Regions from separate parts of the Ruegeria sp. C8 genome, predicted to be linked through region 2. Evidence: riboswitches for the same ligand, from Rfam matches in the RefSeq annotation. Region 2 holds a riboswitch; each other region holds the start of a gene.

Region 1 (5,855 bases), on a different contig from region 2:
GAGCGTTCCGGCGATACCTCTGGCGATGTGCGGAACCATCAGGCCTACAAAGCCGATCACGCCCGCCACCGAAACAAAGCTAGCCGTGGCCAATGCTGCCACCAAAAACATCCGAAACCGCAGGCCTTGAACTGGAATACCGAGTGTTGAGGCCGTGAAATCCCCCGTAAGAAGAGCGTCGAGCCATCGGCTGCGATAGAGGGAATAGCCCAGGATCAGAGCCAGCCCCAGTACGACAAGGGGGAAGGTCTCCCACCGGGCCAGACCAAGGCCGCCCAGCATCCAGAAGATGACGGAATGCGCGGCGCGGCTGTCGCCTGCAAAAATCAGATAATTGGTGATGGCCGAAAACAGGAAAGATACAGCCAGGCCGGCGAGGATCAGTTTCTCTGGCGCACTGGTGCGAAGGCTCTGAACCAGGGCCAGAACAATGCCGGACGCGATCAGGCCTCCGCAAAAGGCCGCAAGCGGCAGGGTCCAGACGCCCAGAACATCGCCTGTCACAGTGATGACCAGAACGGCACCCGCAGCGGCCCCGGACGAAAGGCCAAACAGAAACGGGTCAGCCAGGTCGTTGCGCGTTGTCGTTTGCAAAACGACCCCGACAACACCCAGCCCGGCCCCAATCACCGCCGCAAACAACGCGCGGGGCAGGCGCAAGTCAAAGACAATCCGGTGCAGAGGGGACATGTCGCCCTCAGTCACGCCAGTCCCCAGCCCAATCGCGGTGAAAACCTCGGCCAAGGGGATCGGGGTGGTGCCATAGATCGTCGACAGCAGCAAAAGGGCGGTCAGAATGACCGCCCCCAGCAGGACCGCCTGGCCCGTTTTCGTCATCTCAGCTGTTACCCCGGTGCATCGCCGTTGCCATCTTCTCGATCGCTTCGATGTTTGCCGGTCCCGGTGTCAGCTCTTCGTAGCGCAGGCCGATCCAGCGCTCGTTCTTGACTGCATCGGTCTGCGACATCACCGGATGTTCCTGCAGGAACTTAAACGTATCTGCCGCGCCATTGCCCGTTTGGTAGTCCAGCAGAACAAGGAATTCGGGGTTCGAGGCGGCGACAGCCTCCCACGAGGTGCGGCCCCAGCTTGTGTCCATGTCATGGGTGACGTTGACGCCGCCTGCGGCTGAGATCATCGCGTCGGGAATGGCATATTTGCCAGCGGTAAAGGGCGCATCGGCCGGACCGTCCAGCAGGAAGACACGGGGTTTTTCCAGATCGGCGGTTTTGGCTTCGATCGCGGCCAGTTGGTCTTTCCAGCCCGAGACCAGCGCGTTCGCCTTGTCCTCGACATGCATGACCGTGCCCAGACGCAGAACGTCGTCAAACAGCAGGTCCATGCTGGCTTCGGGACGGTCTTTGTTCAGGTGAATGCAGCTTTCGGTCAGCACCATGGTCTTGATGCCAAAGGGCTCCAGCGTGTCAGGGGTGACGTCCCCGCCGGGTTTCATTCCGTAATACCAACCGGCGAAGAACATGTCGGGTTCGACCGCGACGAGGTTTTCGACCGTCGGGTATTTCGGAGCGAGTTCGGGAATGTCGCCGCGCTGCGCGTCGAAATCGGGGCTGGTCTTGTACCAGCCGGTGATCCCGGTCAGGCCAACGATGCTATCCTGAAGGCCCAGTGCAAAGGCCATGTCGGTCATGTTCATATCATGAACCACGATCCGCTCGGGCTTGCTATCGAACACCAGAGGTTCACCGCAATTGTCGACGGTGATCTCTTGCGCGGCAGCGCCGCCCGCCAGCGCGCTTAAGACCGCAGCGGACAAGAGTTTCAGTTTCATCAATCTCTCCTGTTAAGATGAAAGCTTTCGTTTTCGGATGTCCAGCGCGGGGATCACGCGTCCTTCGTGCTGGAAACACAAATAGTCAACACCAAAAGTCTCGCGCACGCGGTCCGGCGTCAGAACTTCGGAGACCGGGCCGAAGGCCGTCAGTTGCGCGTTCTTCATCAGGGCGACGTGGCTGGCGAATTCGGGGATCATGACTAGATCGTGGACGATCATCACAACCGTCACGCCCAACTCGGCGACCAGAGACAGCATGTGCCCCTTGGCATCCGGGTCCAGATGGTTGGTCGGTTCGTCCAAAAACAGCAGCGAGGGGTTCTGCGCCAAAGCCCGTGCGATATGAGCGCGCTGGCGCTCTCCGCCGGACAGTTTTGCCATCTGTTTGCCGGCCAGATGGGACAGCTCGGTGGTGTCGAGCACGCGCTGCAGGTCCGTTTGAAGAGCTTCTGCGGATTTGTCGGCCCTGATCGGGATTTGCCCAAGGGCCACATAGTCGCGCAGGTGCAGCCGCCCGTCGGGTACTTCCTGCTGGCCGACAACGGCAATCCGTCTGGCCCGCTCCAGCGAGGACAGTTTCCGCAGGCTTTGATCCTGAATACGCACATCGCCTAGCGCCAGTTTTGCGACCCCGCACAAGAGGTTGAGCAGCGTCGTTTTGCCCGCCCCGTTCGGGCCAGCGACGGCCAATATCGCGCCTTCCTCAAGCGAGAACGAGGTGTCGCGCAGCAGAACATCGCCGTTCAGGGCGTAATATTCCAGATTTTCAGCGACCAGAAAGCTCATGCCGTGCCCTCCGGTGGCAGGCAGGGCATGCGCGACAGGGTTTTGGTATAGAGCGCCAAAGGACGGGTCGAGGCGCTGGTCCAGCCATTCTCACTGTCGCGAAATTGATGGGCGAACTCAGCCAAAGCGCTCAGATCAGCAGGGGATTGAATGTCGCCGAACAGATATTGCGCCTTGCCATTGGCCTGCAGCCCGACGGTCATCGGGCGATCACACCCGGCCATACAGTCGATCAGGCGTGTCGAGAACCCTTCGGGCAGCTGGCGGTCCAACGCTTCTTTTGCCTCGTGCGCAGGGATCGGCCCATTGCAGGTGCCGCATATCAGGACGAAATGATCAGCCATGGCACGCGTCGCCGACTTGAACGAAAGCCGATTGAAGGCAAAAGCCATGAGTTGCATCAGCACGCAGATGTGCCATCGAGCCTCCTTCCGGGACACCCCGCCCCGGGTTGGTTAAACTGTGATGGCAGGTCTCCTGACTTGCGGGTCATTGCTCGGCCAACCTTCCCGACCTTTGGGGCCAGTGGTTTTGTGGCGTCGCTCTCCGCTTACAGTTGCGGGGGCAGTCACGGCATTGGCCTTTGGGCCGCACCGTATTCCCATTTTCATCCCTCAGACACAGGCCGTCGGGAACCATCCAGAGCAGCTAGTCTGCTCACGCTCCTATTGTCAAGCACAGGAATCGCGCTAGCGGACCACACGCAGGATCGGCCTGCGCGCGGGTTGGCCCGGTCCGACGCCATTTGTCGGGAACTGGCTAGCCAGGGTCAAACCGGCCTGTATCAGATGGGCGTCCGGATAGCCTCCGGTCAATTCGTTCAAGGCATCGCGCGCTGCCGGAGTTTCGTCGCGGCGCATGTGATGCAGCATCCGGAGCAGGGCGTGCTCGTCACATGTCAGTTCTTGCCGTGTTTCAGCACAAAGCGGGTCTTTGAAGGCCAGACCCAGAGGGCGGGTGTGTAGCGTGGCCTTGATAATCTTGAAGACCAGATGCGCCAGAACAAGCCCCTGATCGCGCCCCCAACGCTCGGTCGCTACCGAAAAGGCATGTTGCCAAGCCTGTGTTTCCGGCTCTGTGAAGCTGAGGATGAAGTGCCGCATGACAGGCAGCAAACCGCGTTCGAAACCGTCAAATTCGATGCGGGGCAGTGTGTGGTTGGATGCCGAGTGTTTCATGCGCGTTCCCTTTTGGGGTCGAGGGCTTTCGCGGCCAATGGGTGGACGTTTTGCGGAAGCGTATTGGGATCAACTGGCGTTTCAAGACGCGGTGATGCAGCGCGGACGGAAAAGCTGAGATCAGCCTCAATCGCCTGCCTCAGTTTTGGTTTCAATGCGCAGCCATGGCGACTGGCAACAGCGTCCATGGCCAACAGATCGGCGAGGGATTTTCGCATGTCAGGTTTTCTTTCGGTCGCAAAAATGGGACCGGGCGATGATTCCAACGGAATCTGACTGGGTCAGCCATTAACTGACTAAATTAGTCAGAAAATGCAAGCGCGAAATTCTTAATGAAGTCAGTAGTCGGCAACCAACAGGAAATCCGGCGCTGCATCTTCTTCGATTGTTGCAAAGCGGGGGATCGGGTCTTCAAATACGTTGTCCGTCCGGTCGTCATTCACGGTTGAGACTTCGCCAATCAAGCAATCCCCACCTTCCGCCCAGAAGGCATGCCAGATGCCGGGCATCAAGGTCACGCTCTGACCTGGCTTCAGGCGCAGATGCTCTCCGGGCCCTATGGTGACAGGGCAGGCATCGCTGGGAACAGTGACTGGGGTATCCCGGTCGATACCGCCATCGGGGTCCGAGGCATAGATTTCCATAACCAGATCGCCGCCGCCTCGGTTGATGATGTCCTCGGCTTTGACGATATGGCGGTGCATCGGCGACAGCTGTTTGTCGCGAGAGATCAGCAGCTTTTCGGCATAGAGCATACCGCGCCCCCGGCTCAGATCGCTGACGTTGCCGTTGCGCAGGGTGAACAGGAACAACCCAAGTTCATCGAACTTGCCTTGACCATAGTCGGTGATATCCCAACCTAGCCCATGGGCACGGATACTTTCCGCCTGAGTGTTGCGCATCTGCTCAGGTGTCCAATCTGCAAAAGGCGGCAGAACGGCACCAAATGAACTGATGAATGCCTGGGCTTCGGTCTTGATACGGTTGATTTCGGATCGTTTCATCTCGGACTCTTCGTAGGGCTATAATTCATGCGACCAGGGCGGGTTGGCCCCGGCGCGCGAGACGGTCACAGCAGCCACCTCTGCGCCCAAGGTCAAGGCGTCGCGTAGCGCATCCGGGGACAGTGCTTTCAATCCGGGCTTTGTCAACTGGCCAGCCCGTTCCAGCGAGGCCAAAACCCCGGCATTGAACGTGTCCCCCGCGCCAACCGTATCCACAACTTGCACCGGTTTGACTGGGACTGAGACCACAGCACCGTTGGCCTGATAACCTGAAGCGCCCTCACTTCCGCGGGTGACGATGACGGCAGAGGGGCCTGCTTGAAGCAGCAAAGGGACTTTTTGATCATGGCTTTCCGGGCCAGGGATGATCCAGTCCAGATCCTCATCCGAGACTTTGACGATATCGGCCTGTTCAATCATCTGGTTCAACCGCGTGCGGTAGCGGGTCTGATCCTGTATGAAACCGGGTCGGATATTGGGGTCCAACATCACAGCACAGTTCGCGCCATGTTGCGCCAGCATCGCGGCATAGGCATCCGCGCAAGGCTCACAGGCAAGGCTGATGCCACCAAAATACAGCGCTGAAACCGCGGGGAGTTGGCGCGGCATATCCTCGGCCCGTAGCATCCGACCCGCCGTGTTTTCATCGACAAACGTGTATGTCGCGTGGCCATCTTTCAGTTGAACAAATGCTAGCGTGGTCGGCCTGTCCGAGGCAATCACATGTGTCGTGTCCACGTGGCTGGCCCGCAGGTCATCAGCCAATTGCCGCCCGAACATGTCCGAGGACAGACCGGTCAGCAGGCCAACCGGCGCGCTCAACCGGCCCAAAGCAATAGAGGTATTGAATATGGCGCCACCGGAATGGGGAACGAAACCGTCCCGCCCGGACAGGGTCGGTTCGGCAATCATGTCGATCAGGGCTTCACCGCAACACAGGATCATCCCACATCCTCTTCCAAAATACGCTCAGTTATCGCTGAAGCGCATTTTTACAGAAGTTGTTAGCGCCAACAATGCCAAATTCGGCCTGTTCCGAGATATAAAGGTTCATCGACTGCCGCAACTCACTGAAACGTCCGCCTGCATTGAACG
Region 2 (5,855 bases):
TTGCAGGACCTTGCATACGGGTGCTAGGTGAGGCCAAATGTAATGAACAGACCCAAGGCAGAAGAGGCGGCAAGAATGGCCCAATTCCCAAGCAGTTTTGACAAAGAGGATCTGCTGAAATGCGCGCGAGGCGAACTTTTTGGCCCCGGCAATGCGCAATTGCCTGCCCCTCCGATGCTGATGATGGACCGGATCACCGATGTTTCAGGTGACGGAGGTGCACATGGCAAAGGCCATGTTGTCGCGGAATTCGACATCACGCCTGATCTTTGGTTCTTTGACTGCCATTTCCCCGGCAACCCGATCATGCCGGGCTGCTTGGGTTTGGATGGCCTGTGGCAGCTGACGGGCTTCAACCTGGGCTGGCGCGGCTGGCAGGGGCGCGGCTACGCCCTGGGCGTGGGCGAAGTCAAACTGACCGGCATGGTCCGCCCGGACCGTAAGATGCTGACCTATTATGTTGATTTTACCAAAGCCGTACAAACACGCCGTCTGACCATGGGGGTCGCGGATGGCCGTGTCGAAGCGGATGGTGAAGTAATTTACCAAGTCAAAGATATGAAGGTTGCACTGTCCGAAAGCTGACGCCAGCGGACATTACGCCAACAGGAACGGAACACAGGAGAACGCATATGCGTCGCGTCGTCGTCACCGGTTTGGGGATCGTCTCCTCGATCGGGAACAATGCCGAAGAGGTTCTCGCCTCGCTCAAAGCAGGTAAGTCCGGCATCGAGGCCAATGAGCAGATGGTCGAACATGGCTTTCGAAGCCAGATCGCCGGGTCGCTCAAGATCGACGTGTCCGAGCGCGTGGACAAACGTACCCTGCGCTTCATGGGGCCAGGTGCGGCCTACGCGCATATCGCGATGGGACAGGCGATTGCCGATTCCGGGCTGACCGAGGAACAGGTCGTCAATCCGCGCACCGGGTTGGTTGCCGGATCCGGCGGACCGTCCACCAGTGCAATGCTGACCGCGCATCAGACGGTACTGAAAAACGGCGCCACCAAGCGGATCGGGCCTTTTGCCGTGCCGAAATGCATGTGTTCCACGATTTCCGCGAACCTTGCCACCGCCTACAAAATCAAAGGTATCAACTACTCGATCACTTCGGCCTGTTCGACCTCGCTGCATTGCATCGGCAACGCCGCGGAACAGATCATGCTGGGCAAGCAGGACGTGATGTTTGCAGGTGGCGGCGAGGAGTTGGACTGGACCCTGTCCTGCCTATTCGACGCGATGGGCGCGATGTCGTCTAAGTATAACGACACTCCGCAGAAAGCCTCGCGCGCGTTCGATCAGGACCGCGACGGCTTTGTGATCTCGGGTGGTGGCGGCATTGTCGTGCTTGAGGATCTGGACCATGCATTGGCGCGCGGTGCCAAAATCTACGCCGAGGTGACCGGCTATGCCGCAACCTCGGACGGTCATGACATGGTGGCCCCGTCCGGCGAAGGCGGTGAGCGCGCGATGCGTCTTGCGCTGTCGACCCTGCCCGAAGGCCGCAAGGTTGGCTACATCAACGCGCACGGCACCTCGACCCCGGTCGGAGATGTGGGTGAAGTTGAAGCCGTCCGTCGCATCTTCGGCGAAGGCAACGTGCCGCCGATCTCATCCACCAAGTCGATGACCGGGCACGCACAAGGCGCAGCCGGCGCGCTTGAGGCGATCTTCTGCCTGCTCATGCTGGACAATGATTTCATAACGCCGTCGATCAATGTCGACACACTAGCCGAAGGCATCCAGCCCGGTGAAATTGCAACTCAAGTGGTTGAAAATGCAGGTTTGGATTCGGTCATGACCAATAGCTTCGGCTTTGGTGGCACAAACGGATCCATGGTCCTGTCAAAGTATAACGGGTGAACGAGATGTCAGAAGTTCTAAAAGGGAAACGCGGCCTGATCATGGGTGTCGCCAATGACCGGTCGATTGCCTGGGGTATCTCGAAAGCGATGCACGAAGCAGGGGCTGAGCTGGCTTTCACCTATCAGGGCGACGCGTTCGGGAAGCGCCTGCAGCCATTGGCCGAAAGCCTTGGCAGCGACTTTATGGTCGATGCGGATGTCACGGATGACGACTCGCTGGACCGCGCCTTTGGCGAGCTGGGAGAGCGCTGGCCCACCATCGACTTTGTCGTCCACGCCATCGCCTATTCGGACAAGAACGAGTTGACAGGCCGGTTCCTGAACACCACACGAGCTAATTTCAAGCATTCGATGGATGTATCGGCCTACTCGTTCATCGAGGTCGCGCGCCGCGCATATCCGTTGATGAAGGACAATGGCGGCTCGCTGCTGACACTGACCTACCAAGGCTCGAATCGTGTGGTTCCGAATTACAACGTCATGGGCGTTGCCAAGGCCGCGCTGGAATCGGCGACACGCTATCTGGCCAACGACCTCGGCCCCGAGGGCATCCGTGTGAACGCGATTTCACCTGGTCCGATGAAGACCCTGGCCGGGGCTGCAATTGGCGGTGCGCGCAAGACCTACAAGTTCTGCGACCAGAATGCGCCGATGCGCTCGAACGCTACGCTGGAGGCCGTTGGCGGCACAGCGGTTTACCTGACCTCGGATGCGGGGGCTTGCACCTCGGGCGAGATCATCCGGGTGGATGGCGGTTTCCACGTGCTTGGAATGCCACAGCCGGATTTCATGTGACCATATCTTTCCCAGACGCCGCCAAGATTTGACCATCTTTCGGCGTCAGGGATATGGGCATGAGCAAAACTGACCAAATCCTTGCCAGCAATACGCGTGGCACCCTGACCAGACGGAAAACGGGGTTCCTAAGCCCCCGCGCCCGTGTTCTGCTTTTGACGCTGACCACATTGCTGGTGTTGTTCGTGTTCTTCACGCAACCGCAAGTCCGTGCAGCGCTTGACGGGCTTTGGGGCTAGAACCCCAAGCCTTTAGCTCACCGAGACAACCTCGATATCGAAAATCAAATCCTGCCCAGCCAGCGGGTGATTGGCGTCCAGCGTCACCGTGGCCTCGTTCGCCTCGACAACCGTTACCGGCAGCGCCTGACCGTCCGGGGTCTGCATCTGCAACTGGGTTCCCGGCTCTAGTGGGATATCATCCGGAATACCCTCACGCGGGATGTCCTGCCGCATCGCCGGGTTGATCGGGCCATAGGCGTCGACACATGCAATCTCGACCCGCTTCTTGTCACCAACCGCCAGTCCTGGCATCGCACTGTCCAGGCCGGGTATGATCTGGCCCGAACCAACAACGAACTCTAACGGATCGCGCCCGTCTGAGCTGTCAAACACGGTCTCGTCCAGCAGCGTGCCAGTATAGTGGATGCGAACGGTGTCGCCTTGTTTGATCTCAGACATTGGGCCTCCGGGGCTTGTGGGAAATTAGGCGCCGAACACAAGCGCGCTACGCCGGAGTCTGACGCAGCGCAGGATGCATCCATCTGATTCTGATGTCCAGATTGCGTTGCAAGCGCGCGCATTCTCTTCTCGTCGCTTGCAAGCGCGTCTTCGCTAAAAACTATACCCGGTTGGCTGAACAAGAACATCCGATCCTATCGACAAGATGTTATCGCTAAGGATCGAAATAGAGATTGACCGGCGGCGGTGATCTCTGTCATCAGCGTCCTCATGTCCGGTTCCGGGTTCGCCCGGAGAAAAGGGAATGCGGTGCGGGGAATTCTGATCCACCCAATGCCGCAACTGCCCCCGCAACTGTAGGCGGTGAGCAGGGCTGACATGCCACTGGGTTCCACCTGGGAAGGCCAGCCCGATGCTTTGACCCGCAAGTCAGGAGACCTGCCGGATATGCACCCTCGGAAGGGGTGTGTCACCGATGCCGGGGTGTGCATTGGGCCGGTGCCCTCATTTTGAGGCAAAGGGTCCCGTTCACCTCGAAGTCAAATAAGAAAACGTGCCGGGGTTGGCACGAAGGGACGAGGGAAAGACCCTATGAAAAAACTGCTCTGCACGGCTGCTGCTGCGCTGGCAATTCCAGCGATGGCGCAAGCGCATTTTCTGCTGGAATACACCACGGACACGCTGATCGAGGCACCGGGCGACGTGCCGGTCAAGCTGATCTTCTGGCACCCGTTCGAAAACGGCCATGTCATGGATCTGGACAAGCCGCAGGAATTCTACGTGATCCACAACGGCGATAAAATCGACCTGCTGGACACGCTGGAACCCATCCGGTTCTCAAGCCCTGAAAATGAAGGCGCAGCCTTTCAGGGATCTGTTCCGGTCAAGCGCTCGGGCGACTACGTAATGGTCACTGTGCCTCAGCCCTATTATGAAGAGGCCGAGGATATCTATATCCAGCAGATCACCAAGGCGTTCCTGAACCGCAACGAATTGCCGACCGACTGGATGAACCCCGCGGGTCTGGCGACCGAGATCGTGCCGCTGAACAAGCCCTACAATATCATCGCAGGCTCGACCTTCACCGGTCAGGTGCTGGCAAACGGCGAACCGGTTGTCGGCGCTGAGATCGAGATCGAATACATGGCCGCCAAACCCAGCTTTGACAGCCAAGCCTCGTCCGAACCTACCGTTTCACCGATGCCCGGAGGCGCTGTTGTCGCCATTTCCGGCGCCAATGGCTATTTCTCTTTCGGTGTTCCGAAAGCTGGTTACTGGGGCTTTGCCGCGCTGGGCGCTGGTTCGGAAACCGAACATGAAGGCAAAGAGCTGAGCCAAGACGCGGTGATCTGGATCCGCGCCTGGGACATGGAGTAACCCCGATGCACATCGTCGACGGAGCCCTGTCCAACCCGGTCGTCATCGGCGGAGCCGTTGCCGCCGCTGGTGGGGTCGCAATGGGCCTCAGGTCGCTGGATCTGGACCGCATCCCCACAGCAGGGGTGCTGGCGGCCAGTTTCTTCGTGGCCTCGCTGATCCATGTTCCGATCGGGCCGTCGTCGGTGCATCTGATCCTCAACGGTCTAGCCGGGCTTCTGCTCGGCTGGGCTGCCTTCCCGGCCTTGTTTGTGGGTCTGCTCCTTCAAGCCGTTTTCTTCGGCTTCGGCGGGCTGACGGTGCTGGGGATCAACGCGCTTAACATCGCTTTTCCGGCCGTTCTGGCGGGGCTGCTGTTCCGGCCTCTGATTGGGCGTGGTTCACCTGTTCATGGCGCGATCTGGGGCGGCATAGGCGGCGCCTTTGCCATTGCGGCCACGACCGTCATGGTGGGCATCTCACTGGCCCTGTCCGGGGACGAATTCCTCCCCGCCGCCAGGCTGGTCTTCTTTGCCCATATCCCCGTGATGATCATCGAGGCCGTCCTGACAGGTTTCGCCGTCCTGCTGGCGCGAAAGGTCAAACCCGAATTGTTTCTGACAAGGCCCGCCACATGAGACAGCTTGCCCTCATCCTGGCCCTATGCGCAGCCCCTCTGCCCGCGCTGGCCCACAAGGTGATTGCCGGGGTCTTTGCATCCGGCGATGCGATCGAAGGGGAAATTGGCTTCTCCAACGGCACCATGGCGACCGATACCGAGGTTGTCGTAACCGATCCAAACGGGGTCGAGCTGGGCCGGGCCACGACCGACGCAGACGGGTTCTTCATCTACACGCCCACAACACCCGTCGCCCATACCTTCTTTGCCGACCTTGGCGCCGGTCACGTGGCCGAGGTCACCATGCCCGCCGAGGACGTCGCCAAGATCATGGGCGTTGCCGTCCAGAACACGCCCGCAGCGTCGCCTACACCAGCTCCCGCCTCAGAGGGCGTCACCGTGGCCTCCCTCAGCGATGAGGAACGCCAGGCCATTGCAGCAGCCGTCCGAGACGAAATACGCCCTCTGCGCCGGGAAATCGCCGCCTATCGTGAACATAACGACCTACAGACCATTCTAGGCGGCATCGGTTACATCTTTG
Region 3 (5,855 bases), on a different contig from region 2:
CCGAAATAGCGTCTCCGCTCGGACCGGGCAGTTCCAGTTCAGACCAGGCGTGGTGCCGGGTTATAAAGGGCGTTGTCCTCTTGAGGTTTCCCCCATGACAGGCATCCCCTTGCGGGGGCCACCAACACCAATGAAGCCGCGCTTATATCTGCGGAACTGTCAGAGTCAACACGTCCCGACGCCCCTGCTCAAAATTCTTGAAGGGTTTTTAGGCCAACGGGTTCAGCGCCAGCTAGGTAACCAAACCTATGAAAAGAAACCCGGCGCGGATTTTCCCGGAAACGCCACCACCTGTGCAGTCGGTTGCGGTACGCTCTGCAGGTCGACACCGGCATGTGTTACTTCGCTGATCCAGAAATCCTGATCCCGAGGCGGACAGCCAGTGTTGAACACCAGGGTCGGCCATTGTTCGTCATCTGCTACGATCAAATCTGCCGCAAAGCGTCGCGCCCCATTGGTCAATGTGACCGTACCGCAATACTCGCCCGAGATATCTTGCGGGGCTGAGAACGCGTCGCGGGTGCGCACAGCGGTCGCACCCATATGTCCCAGTTGCTCAAGATTTTGCTCTGCCACTTCGCCCAACACCAGCGCCTGACCACGCCAGGACCATGCGGACCCGACCGCCAAAAAGGCCAAAGGCGCTGCCTCAAGCCCATCAAGCTCGGTTTGATTCCATGAAATGGCTACACGACCGTTACATCCGGCTCTCATATACCTGCTCGCACTTATCAACACCCCACCCAGTACTCAACCCGCTTTATCAGGGGAGATTCCGGCGGAAAAGAGACAGAATTTGAGCAATCACATGAATGTTGCCGAATAGAATCAACTATCCGTGATCGAACCTGTGCTATCCAAACTTCCCGAAGCGCGTATTGGGGCGATAAGTATCTGAGATCAATGCAAATACTTAAAATTCTGAAACCGCAGGCGGCCGCAGCCGTCCTGCAGTTTCAGCATGAGACTTCCCGTTCACACCTCAACTTCGACCTTGCCGATCGGGTTTGAACAGCATGCCAGAATGTAGCCTGCTGCGATGTCATCCTCGGAGATACCGCCGTTGTGAACCATGTGCACCTCACCCGAGGTCTTTTTGACCTTGCAGGTGCCGCAAACGCCAAACGTACAGCCCGAGGCAATGCTCAACCCGACGGCACGTGCGGCGGCCAGAACCGTATCTGTCTCGGCGACTTTAGCAGTGACACCCGAGGTCGCAAACACGATCTCGGCGGCGCTGTCATCGTCAGGAACGATATCATCCAGATCGGGCTGATCCGCTTCGGTCTCAACCGGAGCTCCAAAGCTTTCCTGATGATAGTTGTCCATGTCAAAGCCAAGACCCGACAGAGCGTCCCGAACAGCTTGCATGAACGGCTCCGGACCGCAGCAATAGACCTCACGGTCCAGATAGTCTGGGGCCATGAGGCCCAGCATCAGCTGGTTGAACTGACCCTGGTAGCCGGTCCAGGGGCTGTAACGATCCGCTTCCTCTACGACGAACTTCAGATCCAGACCCGGCGTCCGACTTGCCATCTGCTCCAACCGTTGGCGGAAGATGATCTCGGACGGGCGCTTGGCGCAATTGATGAAGACTACATCCAGATCGCGGCCTTCGTCCCACATGCAAGTTGTCATCGACATCATAGGCGTGATGCCCGACCCCGCCGAGACGAACAGATACTTGGCGGCGACGCTTTCAGCATTGGTGAACAGACCCGCCGGGCCAATTGCCCGCATCCGCATACCCGGCTTCAGATTGTCCAGCATCCAACGAGTACCGATGCTGTCCGGCTGCGCCTTGGCCGTGATCGTAATGGATCGCGGACGTGATGGGGATGACGAGATCGTATAGGTCCGATGCACAACGCCTCCCGGCTGCCCCGGTGCCGGAATCTCGAGCGTCAGGAACTGACCCGGATGGTAGGCAAACAAAGCCCCGGACGGGGCGCGGAACGTAAAGCTGGCGGTGTTTGGCGTCTCGGGCACGACCGAGACGCATTCCAGCCTCTCATCATCCTGCCAGATCGAGGCAACAGCGTTCAGGTCTTTCATCTCCGTCACTCCGCCGCCATCGTGTTGGGCGCAAAGTGACGCGCCAAAGCGCTGCAATACCAATCAGTGAATTGCAGAACACCGGATTCCTGGACCCCCGAATACGGCCCCGGCACATAGGCCGGACTGTTGATGCCCATCTGGTTGTCTTCCACCACGCGGCGATCTTCATCATTGGTGGCCATCCAGACCTCAGTCAGGCGCTTGACGTCATAATCGACCCCTTCGATCGCATCCTTGTTGACCAGCCACTTCGTGGTGACTTCGGTCTCGGTCGGGCTGACCGGAGTGACGCGGAAGACAATCGAGTGATCGGCCAGGAAGTGGTTCCATGTGCTGGGATAGTGGAACTTCAGCAACGTCCCCGCATCGGCAAAGGGCGCGCGGCCCAGAAAGCGGCGCAACGCAGATTTGCCGTCCAGAGTGTAGCTTTCCGCCCCTTCCTTAAGCGGCATCCGCGCCAGACGGTATTGCCCGTCATCATGCAGATAGAACTGCGACGGCATCCCTGCAGCCTCGCAACGGTCGAAGTGAGCTTGCATGAAGGCCGGGGCTTCACCCCCTTCAATACCGGTTACCGAGGGATCATCAGGGAAGGTCCGGCACAGCGAAGGGTGGTTGCCGCCGCAGTGATAGCACTCGCGGTTGTTTTCCCAAACAAGCTTCCAGTTGCCCTTTTCGATGATCGTGCTTTCAAAGGCGACCTTGGCGTTGTTCAAATCATGCGGCTCCAGATAGGGCCGTGCTTTATTGGCGAAGGTGTCGAAATCGGGGGCTACATCTGCAAGACAGATATAGACCAGCCCGGCCAGTTCCCTGCAGTGGACGGTTTTCAGCCCGTGTTGTTTGGGGTCGAAATCAGGCCCCATATCACGCGCCCACAGCAATGAGCCGTCAAGCTCATAGGTCCACTGGTGATAGGGGCAGACCAGTTTGGGCGAGTTCCCCTTGGCCGCTTTGCAGATGATCGACCCGCGATGGCGGCAGGTGTTGTGGAAGGCCCGGATCTGATTGTCCGCACCGCGCACGATGATCACGCGGTATGCGCCCACAGTGTAGGTTACATAGTCGCCTGTTTTCACCAGTTCACATGCCGGAATGGCAAATAGCCAGTCGCGGTAGTGGATGGCCTCAAGATCGGCCTGAAATACATCTGGATCTGTATAGAATGCCTGTTCAAGGGCATAGGCCGGGTTTCGACGCGCCAACAGGCTTTGAACGTTGCTCACTTCTGGCTCTCCTGCCGCGCCCCGCGGCTTAGCTTGGGCAGATGACATCAGAGGCCAGTCCGGAGCCGTGCGAGGATCACGTCCGAAACTTGTGCCCCCACCGCCACCCGCGGTTTGACATATATGCAAGGCTGGTTTCCGGACTTGAAAGGGGCTTACGCCCGGTTTCGACACCTTCCCGGGATCCTCGTCCCAGTGGTTACCTGTCGAACCTGACCTTTCTTACCGTTGCGGGGGCAGCGCCGGAATTGCACCGGCTTCCCAATTCTCTGCCGCCCGAGAATCAGACAGCAGCACCTCACACGCGCAACCTACGCGGGGATGAATTCGCGGCTGAAAGCCTTGCGACATTTCCAGAAACAAAACAGACATGCCCAGCAGAAATGGAAACCTGAAACAGGGCTACAGCTTGAGGCAAGAACAAAAAAACGGAATTCACCCGTGTTGTGATGTGTCCCACAAATGCGCGTGCATGAAGGGCGCAATCGCAAGTGTTTTACCCCCCAGCTTTTCAACCGATCCTGCAATGAGCTCAAGCACCATCCATGCCTCTGGGATCGTCAGAAGGTTCGGATATGGCGTCTCTTTGTCGGTCGGAACAAACCCGAATAAGGGGTAGAATGTCGGCACGCCCAACACAAAGACCGCGTCTGTTCCAATGGACCTCAAGTGGTTGATGCTGGTCTCCATCATCTCTCTGCCAATTCCGAGACCTTGATGTTCTGGCGAGACACCGAAGGGCGCCAGAAGATAGCATTTAACGTCCGGGTGATCCTGGAAGACAAACGGGGTGAACATGACATTGCCCGCGATCTGCCCGTCACGCCTCACACTGATAGAAATCGTTTCCGGATGCTCAAGGAGATCTTCGGCGAGTTGAGCGATTTCGTTACCTTCTGCTTCGCCAAAAGCCAGCCTATGCACATTCAAGATGGCATCGGTTTCTGAACGTTTCATTATCCATCCCTATCCTGAGCTAGACAGCCTGCGCCGCGACATACTGCGCGAGATTACCCGACCGACGCACCAGAGGTTGCATTGGGCGAGCTTCGGCAAGACCAGCCGCCCAGGTCAATATGTTTCTTCGTACAATCGGCAGCGTGCGTCTGTGTCCAGATGTGCGGTTGTCGCGATCTCAGATTGTTTGTGGGCTTGGTACACCTCGGCGAAGCCCTCGGGGAACCAGCGGGTCACGACTGAGTTGTTTACGAACCGGTCGAGCGCATCTTCCAAAGTCTGAGGCAAGCGCACCAGCCCCCTTTGGTTCAGTTCTGCGACGTCCAACAGCGAAAGATCTTCCTCGGTTGGAATTGGCGCGGGTAGCCCCTCTTCGATCCCTTGTGTCCCGGCCATGACAACCGCCGCAAGCGCCAGATAAGGCGAAGCTGCAGCATCCGCCGCACGGTATTCGACATTGAACTGCCGCGCGATCGAGGTCGGGTCTTTTGCGGTTACCGGACAAATCCGCAAGGAAGCCTCGCGATCACGGAAACCCAGATTGTTGAAAGCCGCAGACCAACGATGCGGTGTCAGGCGTTCATACGAAATCACCGAAGGCGCAGTCAGAGCCAGGATCGCATCAAGATATTTCAGAACTCCGGCGGCGAAAGCGCTCGTCAGGTCCGACATGCCGCAGGGCCCGTCTTCGTTGTAGGTAAGCGGCGTTCCCTGATCATCCACAAGGCTCATGTGGATATGGACTCCATTCCCAACGCTCGCGACATCGCGAATAGGGGTATAGGTGGCCCGCTCGCCATAGGCCTGCGCAGTCGCATAGGTTAGTTCGCGCACCATGATCGCCGCGTCCGCGGCGCGAACACCCAGCTCGGGGCCGATGACGACCTCATATTGGTTTGGGCCATATTCCTTCATGATCGAATCCGGCTTCAGACCGACCTGAGAAATCGTGTTGATCAAGGTCTCGCACAGATCACGCTGCAGGCCAAAGCCCCGGTAGCCATAAGCTTCGTTGGCCTGGCTTGGCGGATCTTTCAGCTGGAACTCATGCTCAAAGGCGGCCAGCAAATTTGCTCCTGAGACTTCGTGCAGCCGCTCCAGCGCCGCCCTCAACAAACTGCGCGTGCAGAAGTCCCAAGGGTCTCCGACCAGAGTGACGATATCGCCCATAAGAAAGTGCAGGCCGGAGTCTTCGCCGAACTCGACCTTTGCCTCGGCCGTGGCGTCCGGGATCAGAAGAAGATCGCCCAGCGCGCCAAACGGGCTTTCGGCAATTCCGTCAAAGCAGTTGATCTGAACATTCGTGGGTGTCCACCCGACCCCACGCTGCAACCGCTTGTTCAGTTGATCCGCCGGAAAGGCCTTGCCTCGCAATTTCCCGGCAAGGTCAGAGGTGGCGACAAACATCAAGGGGGTTTTTGGCATCATGGGTTGGGGTCCTGATTGTGGGATCGCATGGCATCCCAGGCTTCGATGCGGGATTTCGTCTGGTCCCAGTTGTCTTCGGCAATACGCGTCACCAGCGCCTCGGTGACGGCAAGGGCCGCTGTGTACGTATCCCAGAGCGTGCCGCTTTCGATCGGAACTGGCAAGATTTCCGCCGCATGGCGGGAT
Region 4 (5,855 bases), on a different contig from region 2:
CAAGCTCGGTCAGCGCCCCAGCTGCATCGCCCCGCAGGATCATGTCCATGAGGTCCAGAACCCGGCCACGATCCGCGAGACCCAGCATCGCGCGGACTTGATCTGCCGTCGTCTCTCCGGCCCCATGCGAGATCGCCTGATCCAATAATGAGGTCGCGTCGCGAGCAGATCCCTCGGCAGCACGGGTGATCAGCGCCAACGCATCCTCGGCAATCTCAGCGCTTTCAGCAGAGGCGATCTTGCGTAGCAGGCCGATCATATCCTCGGGTTCGATCCGGCGCAGGTCGAAGCGTTGGCAGCGCGACAGAACCGTGACGGGAACCTTGCGAATCTCGGTTGTGGCAAAGATGAACTTCACATGCGCCGGCGGCTCCTCGAGCGTCTTGAGCAGCGCGTTGAAGGCGCTGGTCGACAGCATGTGGACCTCATCGATGATGTAGATTTTGTAGCGGGCCGAGGCAGCGCGGTAGCGAACACTGTCGATAATCTCGCGAATATCATTGACGCCGGTGCGGCTGGCGGCGTCCATCTCCATTACGTCGACATGACGGCCCTCAATGATGGCGACGCAGTGCTCACATTGGCCGCAAGGCTCGGTCGTGGGTCCGCCAGTTCCGTCCGGTCCGATGCAGTTCATGCCTTTCGCAATGATCCGTGCGGTCGTGGTTTTACCGGTTCCGCGAATGCCTGTCATGACAAAGGCTTGCGCGATGCGATCCGCCTCGAACGCGTTTTTGAGCGTGCGGACCATCGCATCCTGACCCACCAGATCGGCAAAGGTTTCCGGGCGGTATTTTCGGGCGAGAACCTGATAGGCGGGGCTGTCTGAGTCGGTCATGTCTGCTCTGGCGGATTCGGAACGTCACCGCAGCGTAGAGGCCTGCGCCGCCCGCGTCCACATGAGTTGAAGAACGATTTTGTTTTGGAAACCGGCGCGTCAGGGGTACACTCTGCAGATTGTGAATCAAGCCTAAAGTCAGGATCAACGCTTCCGGGGGGATGCTGTCATGACGAATTTGGTCATTCATGCTTTGCAAGTGGGCGGGGGCACACTTGCCCTAACGTCGATGCCGGGAAAGGGCGGCGACTATGCAGGCGACCTTGAAACGATTGGAGATTGGAGGCCGGGGCTCGTGCTTTCGATGACAACCGAGGCCGAGCTGGTCCAGTTTGGAGCCCGCGATTTTGGCCGCGACGTTCAGGGGCGCGCCAGCCGCTGGGTGCATCTGCCGATTCAGGATTTCGGCGTGCCACCGTCAGAGGTTGATGCGCAATGGCCCGATGTTAGTGCCGCGGCGCGGCAGGCTTTGTCTGGCGGAGGGCGCGTGCTTGTCCATTGTCAGGGCGGATGTGGTCGCTCTGGCATGGTTGTGTTGCGGTTGATGATCGAATGCGGCGAGGCTCCAACCCAAGCGCTGGATCGGTTGCGCAAGCTACGCCCCTGCGCGGTCGAAACCGATGCGCAGAAGCACTGGGCCACCTTGCCCGCCCGAGCTTTGGCAGACTCCTAAGCCGACAGTTGCAGTTCCGCCGGGGTCGTTTTGCTCGGCGCAATCACTGATGCCTCGAGCATGGCGCAGGGCAGGGATGTCATCGCTGCGCTAGGCAGGCTGCTCGTTTCGGTTCCGAACATAAGGTCGGCGTAGCGATGGAGGGTCTCGCTGTCGGCATTAGGGTCCGCTCCGCAATAGACCCGCACCCGAGACTGGCTGGCCCGAAACCGGGCGTGGCAGCCGTCCGTGCAATGGGTCAGGTCGCTGCTGCCTTCGATTTCGAAATCCGATGTGGTCGCCGGACCGGCTTGGTCCAGTGCGTCAACCATCGAACGCGCCAGCCGTGCCAATGCAGGGCAAGTCTTGCCGGTATGTTGGCAGATGGTTGCTGAGAACCTATGTGTCTTCGTCTTCCAGATCATCCTGCGCCCTCCGCGCGGTGGACAGGGGCTGGGATCAGGTGGGGCAGATAGGGTCTGTCACGGCCTGCCCGGACACCCCGCCCGAGTTTGGGTTATGTTGACGATGGCAGGTCTCCTGACTTGCGGGTCATCGCTTTGCCGACCTTCCCGGCCTTTCGGCCAGTGGATCTTCGACATCGCTCACCGCTTACAGTTGCGGGGGCAGTCGCGGATTTGGTTCGTCCCGAGCAAGCCGGGGAAAACCGCACCGTGTTCCCTTTTCATCCCGACTTCTTGTGAAAGCCGGGAACCATCGGACCATCGCTAGCGTTCATAACCATTCTGAGTCAAGTTGAACTTTCTGCGCTGCGGAAAGACGATCCGCAAAGTGGACGCGTGGTCAAGCGGGATCGCAGTTGACTTGCATGGGCTGTCTGGGGTCAAGTTGCAATGTGAACTCATCAGTTCAGTTTTCCACCGAGGATGCCCATGCTGGATGCAAACCAAACAGTGCTGATCGAAGATGTTCAGATCCCGGTGGGGGATGGTGCCCTGTCCGGGCGGATCTACCGGCCCGTGGCGCAGCCCGAAACCGTAGTGGTGGTCAACAGCGCGACAGGGGTTCCGCGAGACTACTACAAGCATTTCGCACAATGGTTGGCCTCGGATCGTGATATCGCCTGTCTGATCTACGACTACCGGGAATTCGGGCATTCGAAATCGGGCCCACAGCGTCGGTCGAAGATTTCGATGGCCGATTGGGCGTTGCAGGACATGCCCGCCGCGCGGGCCGAGATGCGCCGACGGTTCCCGCTGTCGCAGCAATGGTCAGTTGGTCATTCGCTTGGAGGGATGCTGGGGCCAGTGCAGCCGGATATCGACAAGATTGATCGCATGATCTGCGTCTGTTCTGGCCTTGTGAAGTTGGGCGATCATCCTTGGCCGTACCGCGCTCTGGCCGGGTTGTTCTGGTATGGGCATGTGCCTCTGGTCGTGAGCGGCCTGGGGTATTTGCCGGGCAAGGCACTTGGGTTTGGAACAGACCTACCGCCTAAGGTCTATTGGCAATGGCGCAAATGGTGCACCGCGCCGCAAAGCTATCTGCCCGAGATCGGAGACACACTGCCGCAAGCTACGTGGCAGGATGCTGACGTTCCCGTCGACCTTTTTGCCTTCACAGATGATGAGATGGTCCCAGAAGCTGCCGTTTGGCGGTTGGCCGAGCTTTATGGTCCAAAAGCACGCCGTCACCTGTTGTCACCGGAAGAGTTTGGTGTTCGGGAGATCGGCCATATCGGTGTGTTTGCCCGCCGAAATGCGGTGCTCTGGCCACGATTGATCGCTTGATGGGGGGCGCCGGCGGACCGACGCCCCTTTTTCAGCCCGTGTTTCAATCGCCGCGCCGCGCGGATTTTCCGTGCATCGCAGATCGGACCATCTTGCCGAAAGCCTTGTCGCGTGCCCGCGCCTCGGCCACGGTCTCAGAGTTGCGCTGATCCTCGCGCCTCAGCTTGCGCCAGCGTTCCAACCGATCTGCATCCAGTGTGCCTGCTTCAATCGCCGCCTGCACAGCGCAACCGGGCTCGGCCTCATGCTGGCAATCCGAGAACCGGCAGGTTTGGGCCAGCTCCAGAATGTCCGAGAACACTTCGTCCACCCCGTCCTGCGCGTCGAGCAGGCGCAGGGCGCGCATGCCGGGGGTGTCGACCAGCCAACCGCCATTTTGCATCGGATGTAAGGCGCGAGACGTCGTGGTGTGGCGGCCTCGGGCGTCATCCTCGCGGATTGTGGCTGTTGCCTGATCCTGCCCGGTCATTCCGTTGGCGAGCGTTGTTTTGCCAACCCCGGATGACCCGACCAAAGCCGCTGTCTGACTCGCCGGACACCATGCCAGAACCTGCTGCAGGTCTAACGCTTCATGCGCGTTGACCGTCAGGACTGTCAAAAACGGTGCCAGCGCTTCGGCCTGCTTGGCGTAGGCTGCGGGGTCCGAGCAGCTATCTGCTTTGGTCAGGACCACGACAGGATAGCAGCCCGCCTGATGCGCCAGTGCCAGATACCGTTCGAGCCGGGGCACATTGAAATCCGCATTGCACGAGCTGACGATGAACAGCACGTCAACATTGGCTGCGATCAGTTGCGCCTCGGCTCCGGTTCCGGCAGCACGGCGTTGCAACAGGCTGCGCCGGTCAAGCAGATGCTGAACGCGATTCTTGTCATCGGCCAGCACCCAATCTCCGACAGCGAAGTCGCCGGTGGAATGACCAGGGGCCAATAGAGACATTTCTGCGGTCTCGTTCATCCCGACCAGACGGTCCCGGTGAACAGCGGTGAGACGAAAAGGCGTAAGCTGCGCGTGCGCCGCGTGTTGTGCAGCAAAGTGAGAGGACCATCCCAGGTCCGAAAGAGTAAAAGACATTGGTTTGCCTGTGTTCAGATATAGCAATCCCATCGGATGGCAGACGCGCATCCGTTGGTGATGTGTTCAGGCAATCGGAGAGTTGGGTTTAGAACCGATCTGCCCGAAGGGAGTTTGCTACAATCATAAAGCCCTCCTGCGGCTGATGGTTTATATAAAGTGAGAGGTTGGACATCGACCCAAGCGGGGCTCGTTGTGGCTGCTTCCTTCCGGACCTGACCAGGTTGGCGAGGCGCTCGCCCGCGCCAACCTCTCAGGGCCTGATATAGGGAAGGGATGTGAAAATGACAACCCGTCACAAGGTTAGTCGTATCCTTTCAAAGCCCTCGGTATCAGGCCCCAGCAATTCCGGGGAGTACGCGCAGAGCTCAGGCAAATACTTCAACGCTCCGCTGCCGGTTCTGAGGATCGTTTTGGCACCATTCAATGGAGTTAAGGAGAACGGGTAAGGAGCCTGATCCAGTGGGTCTGCGGGCAGGCGATCTGACAGGTAGTCGCGCAGTATCTCTTTGATATCTCTGGACGGCAGCGGAATGGTCCGGGCCTTGTCAACGAAAGGGAAATGCCCACCGCCGCTGGCGCGATAGTTGTTAAGGGCGACGACAAAGCTCTGGTCTTCGCGGACTGTTTGCCCGTCAAAGCACAGGTCGCGGACGCGCTGGGCGGCTGGATCGGTCAAGGCGCCGTTGCTATCGAACCGCGCCGGGCTGGACAGGTCGATCTGATATGTGACGCCAAACACGACGTCAAAGTTATGCCCCGCCCGGTGGGAATCGGTCAGCTCAGCTTGGGTGTCTGGGTGGATCTGGTTGAAAACACTTGCCGACATCTCAAGCCAATCCCGCAGTTGCGCGCCGGTGATTTCGACGGCGCGCAGTTCGTTGGGAAAAACATGCAGGTCAGCGACGTGTCGCAGGCAAATCTCACCCACAGGCACGTCCGTATAGTTTCTGGGTCCAGCGCGGCCGCCGAATTTGTAAGGGGACACTGCAGACAGAATCGACACTCCAGCGAAGGCGGTGCCGTGCAGGTACGGGCGCAAACCCGCCGCTTGCGCCGTCGCCACTAGGGCCAGCCCTCGATCCGGCGCGCAGAAACTGAAATAGCTGTGCAGGCTCTGCGTGGTATGGCTGACAGGTTCGGCCATCATCTTGCGCGTGGCCAGATGAGCGGGCTTAAACAGGACGCTCAGGTCTTCGTCTTCAACCTCATCAGCTGTGGCGACCAGGCTGCAGTGGTGATCCATGATCTGCCAGCGCCCCTTGAGCGACTTGGTCAGGTGCAGATCTATGACCCCCAGAAAAGACCCGGCAGACCCGGCCATGACCACAGGCGTACCGTGGACCAGACCATTTTCGGCATCAACGCCGTCAAGCCCGTGATGGGCCGCGCCGGGTAGTGAGAGATGTGTGTGACCGGCAATAATCGCGTCAATGCCTTCAATTGCGGCAAGGGGGATGACGGCATTCTCAAGCCCCGGCTGAGCTGCCGATTGCTCCAACCCCGAATGCGCCAGCGCGATGACCAGATCACAGCCCCGCG

What was found. Region 2 has a riboswitch for cobalamin ahead of ACR0KL_RS08160 (DUF4198 domain-containing protein). Riboswitches for the same ligand answer to the same signal wherever they lie in the genome.
Region 1: it holds a riboswitch for cobalamin, as region 2 does, so the genes downstream of both, ACR0KL_RS05525 (DUF1636 family protein) here and ACR0KL_RS08160 (DUF4198 domain-containing protein) in region 2, are expected to answer to the same signal.
Region 3: it holds a riboswitch for cobalamin, as region 2 does, so the genes downstream of both, ACR0KL_RS13255 (aromatic ring-hydroxylating oxygenase subunit alpha) here and ACR0KL_RS08160 (DUF4198 domain-containing protein) in region 2, are expected to answer to the same signal.
Region 4: it holds a riboswitch for cobalamin, as region 2 does, so the genes downstream of both, ACR0KL_RS21480 (hypothetical protein) here and ACR0KL_RS08160 (DUF4198 domain-containing protein) in region 2, are expected to answer to the same signal.

The regions. Positions count from the first base shown of each region.
Region 1 is NZ_JBQFRV010000003.1:40,235-46,089, reverse strand. Features, by position in the region: gene ACR0KL_RS05540 (FecCD family ABC transporter permease) at 1-837, opposite strand, end outside; gene ACR0KL_RS05535 (ABC transporter substrate-binding protein) at 839-1,789, opposite strand; gene ACR0KL_RS05530 (ABC transporter ATP-binding protein) at 1,802-2,578, opposite strand; gene ACR0KL_RS05525 (DUF1636 family protein) at 2,575-2,922, opposite strand; cobalamin riboswitch at 3,029-3,233, opposite strand; gene ACR0KL_RS05520 (hypothetical protein) at 3,268-3,756, opposite strand; gene ACR0KL_RS05515 (hypothetical protein) at 3,753-3,974, opposite strand; gene ACR0KL_RS05510 (D-lyxose/D-mannose family sugar isomerase) at 4,095-4,760, opposite strand; gene ACR0KL_RS05505 (carbohydrate kinase family protein) at 4,779-5,705, opposite strand; gene ACR0KL_RS05500 (glucokinase) at 5,734-5,855, opposite strand, start outside.
Region 2 is NZ_JBQFRV010000004.1:253,663-259,517, forward strand. Features, by position in the region: gene fabA (bifunctional 3-hydroxydecanoyl-ACP dehydratase/trans-2-decenoyl-ACP isomerase) at 76-585, shown strand; gene fabB (beta-ketoacyl-ACP synthase I) at 633-1,862, shown strand; gene ACR0KL_RS08145 (enoyl-ACP reductase FabI) at 1,868-2,659, shown strand; gene ACR0KL_RS08150 (hypothetical protein) at 2,719-2,898, shown strand; gene ACR0KL_RS08155 (FKBP-type peptidyl-prolyl cis-trans isomerase) at 2,911-3,339, opposite strand; cobalamin riboswitch at 3,598-3,799, shown strand; gene ACR0KL_RS08160 (DUF4198 domain-containing protein) at 3,931-4,716, shown strand; gene cbiM (cobalt transporter CbiM) at 4,722-5,333, shown strand; gene ACR0KL_RS08170 (cobalt ABC transporter permease) at 5,330-5,855, shown strand, end outside.
Region 3 is NZ_JBQFRV010000009.1:74,524-80,378, reverse strand. Features, by position in the region: gene ACR0KL_RS13265 (hypothetical protein) at 247-714, opposite strand; gene ACR0KL_RS13260 (hybrid-cluster NAD(P)-dependent oxidoreductase) at 976-2,055, opposite strand; gene ACR0KL_RS13255 (aromatic ring-hydroxylating oxygenase subunit alpha) at 2,061-3,332, opposite strand; cobalamin riboswitch at 3,397-3,600, opposite strand; gene ACR0KL_RS13250 (GNAT family N-acetyltransferase) at 3,720-4,241, opposite strand; gene ACR0KL_RS13245 (type I glutamate--ammonia ligase) at 4,356-5,669, opposite strand; gene ACR0KL_RS13240 (MurR/RpiR family transcriptional regulator) at 5,666-5,855, opposite strand, start outside.
Region 4 is NZ_JBQFRV010000025.1:929-6,783, forward strand. Features, by position in the region: partial or broken gene ACR0KL_RS21470 (DNA polymerase III subunit gamma/tau) at 1-838, opposite strand, end outside; gene ACR0KL_RS21475 (phosphatase domain-containing protein) at 1,008-1,511, shown strand; gene ACR0KL_RS21480 (hypothetical protein) at 1,508-1,915, opposite strand; cobalamin riboswitch at 2,004-2,223, opposite strand; gene ACR0KL_RS21485 (alpha/beta fold hydrolase) at 2,384-3,241, shown strand; gene rsgA (ribosome small subunit-dependent GTPase A) at 3,285-4,313, opposite strand; RNA gene ffs (signal recognition particle sRNA small type) at 4,471-4,569, opposite strand; gene ACR0KL_RS21500 (bifunctional 2',3'-cyclic-nucleotide 2'-phosphodiesterase/3'-nucleotidase) at 4,609-5,855, opposite strand, start outside.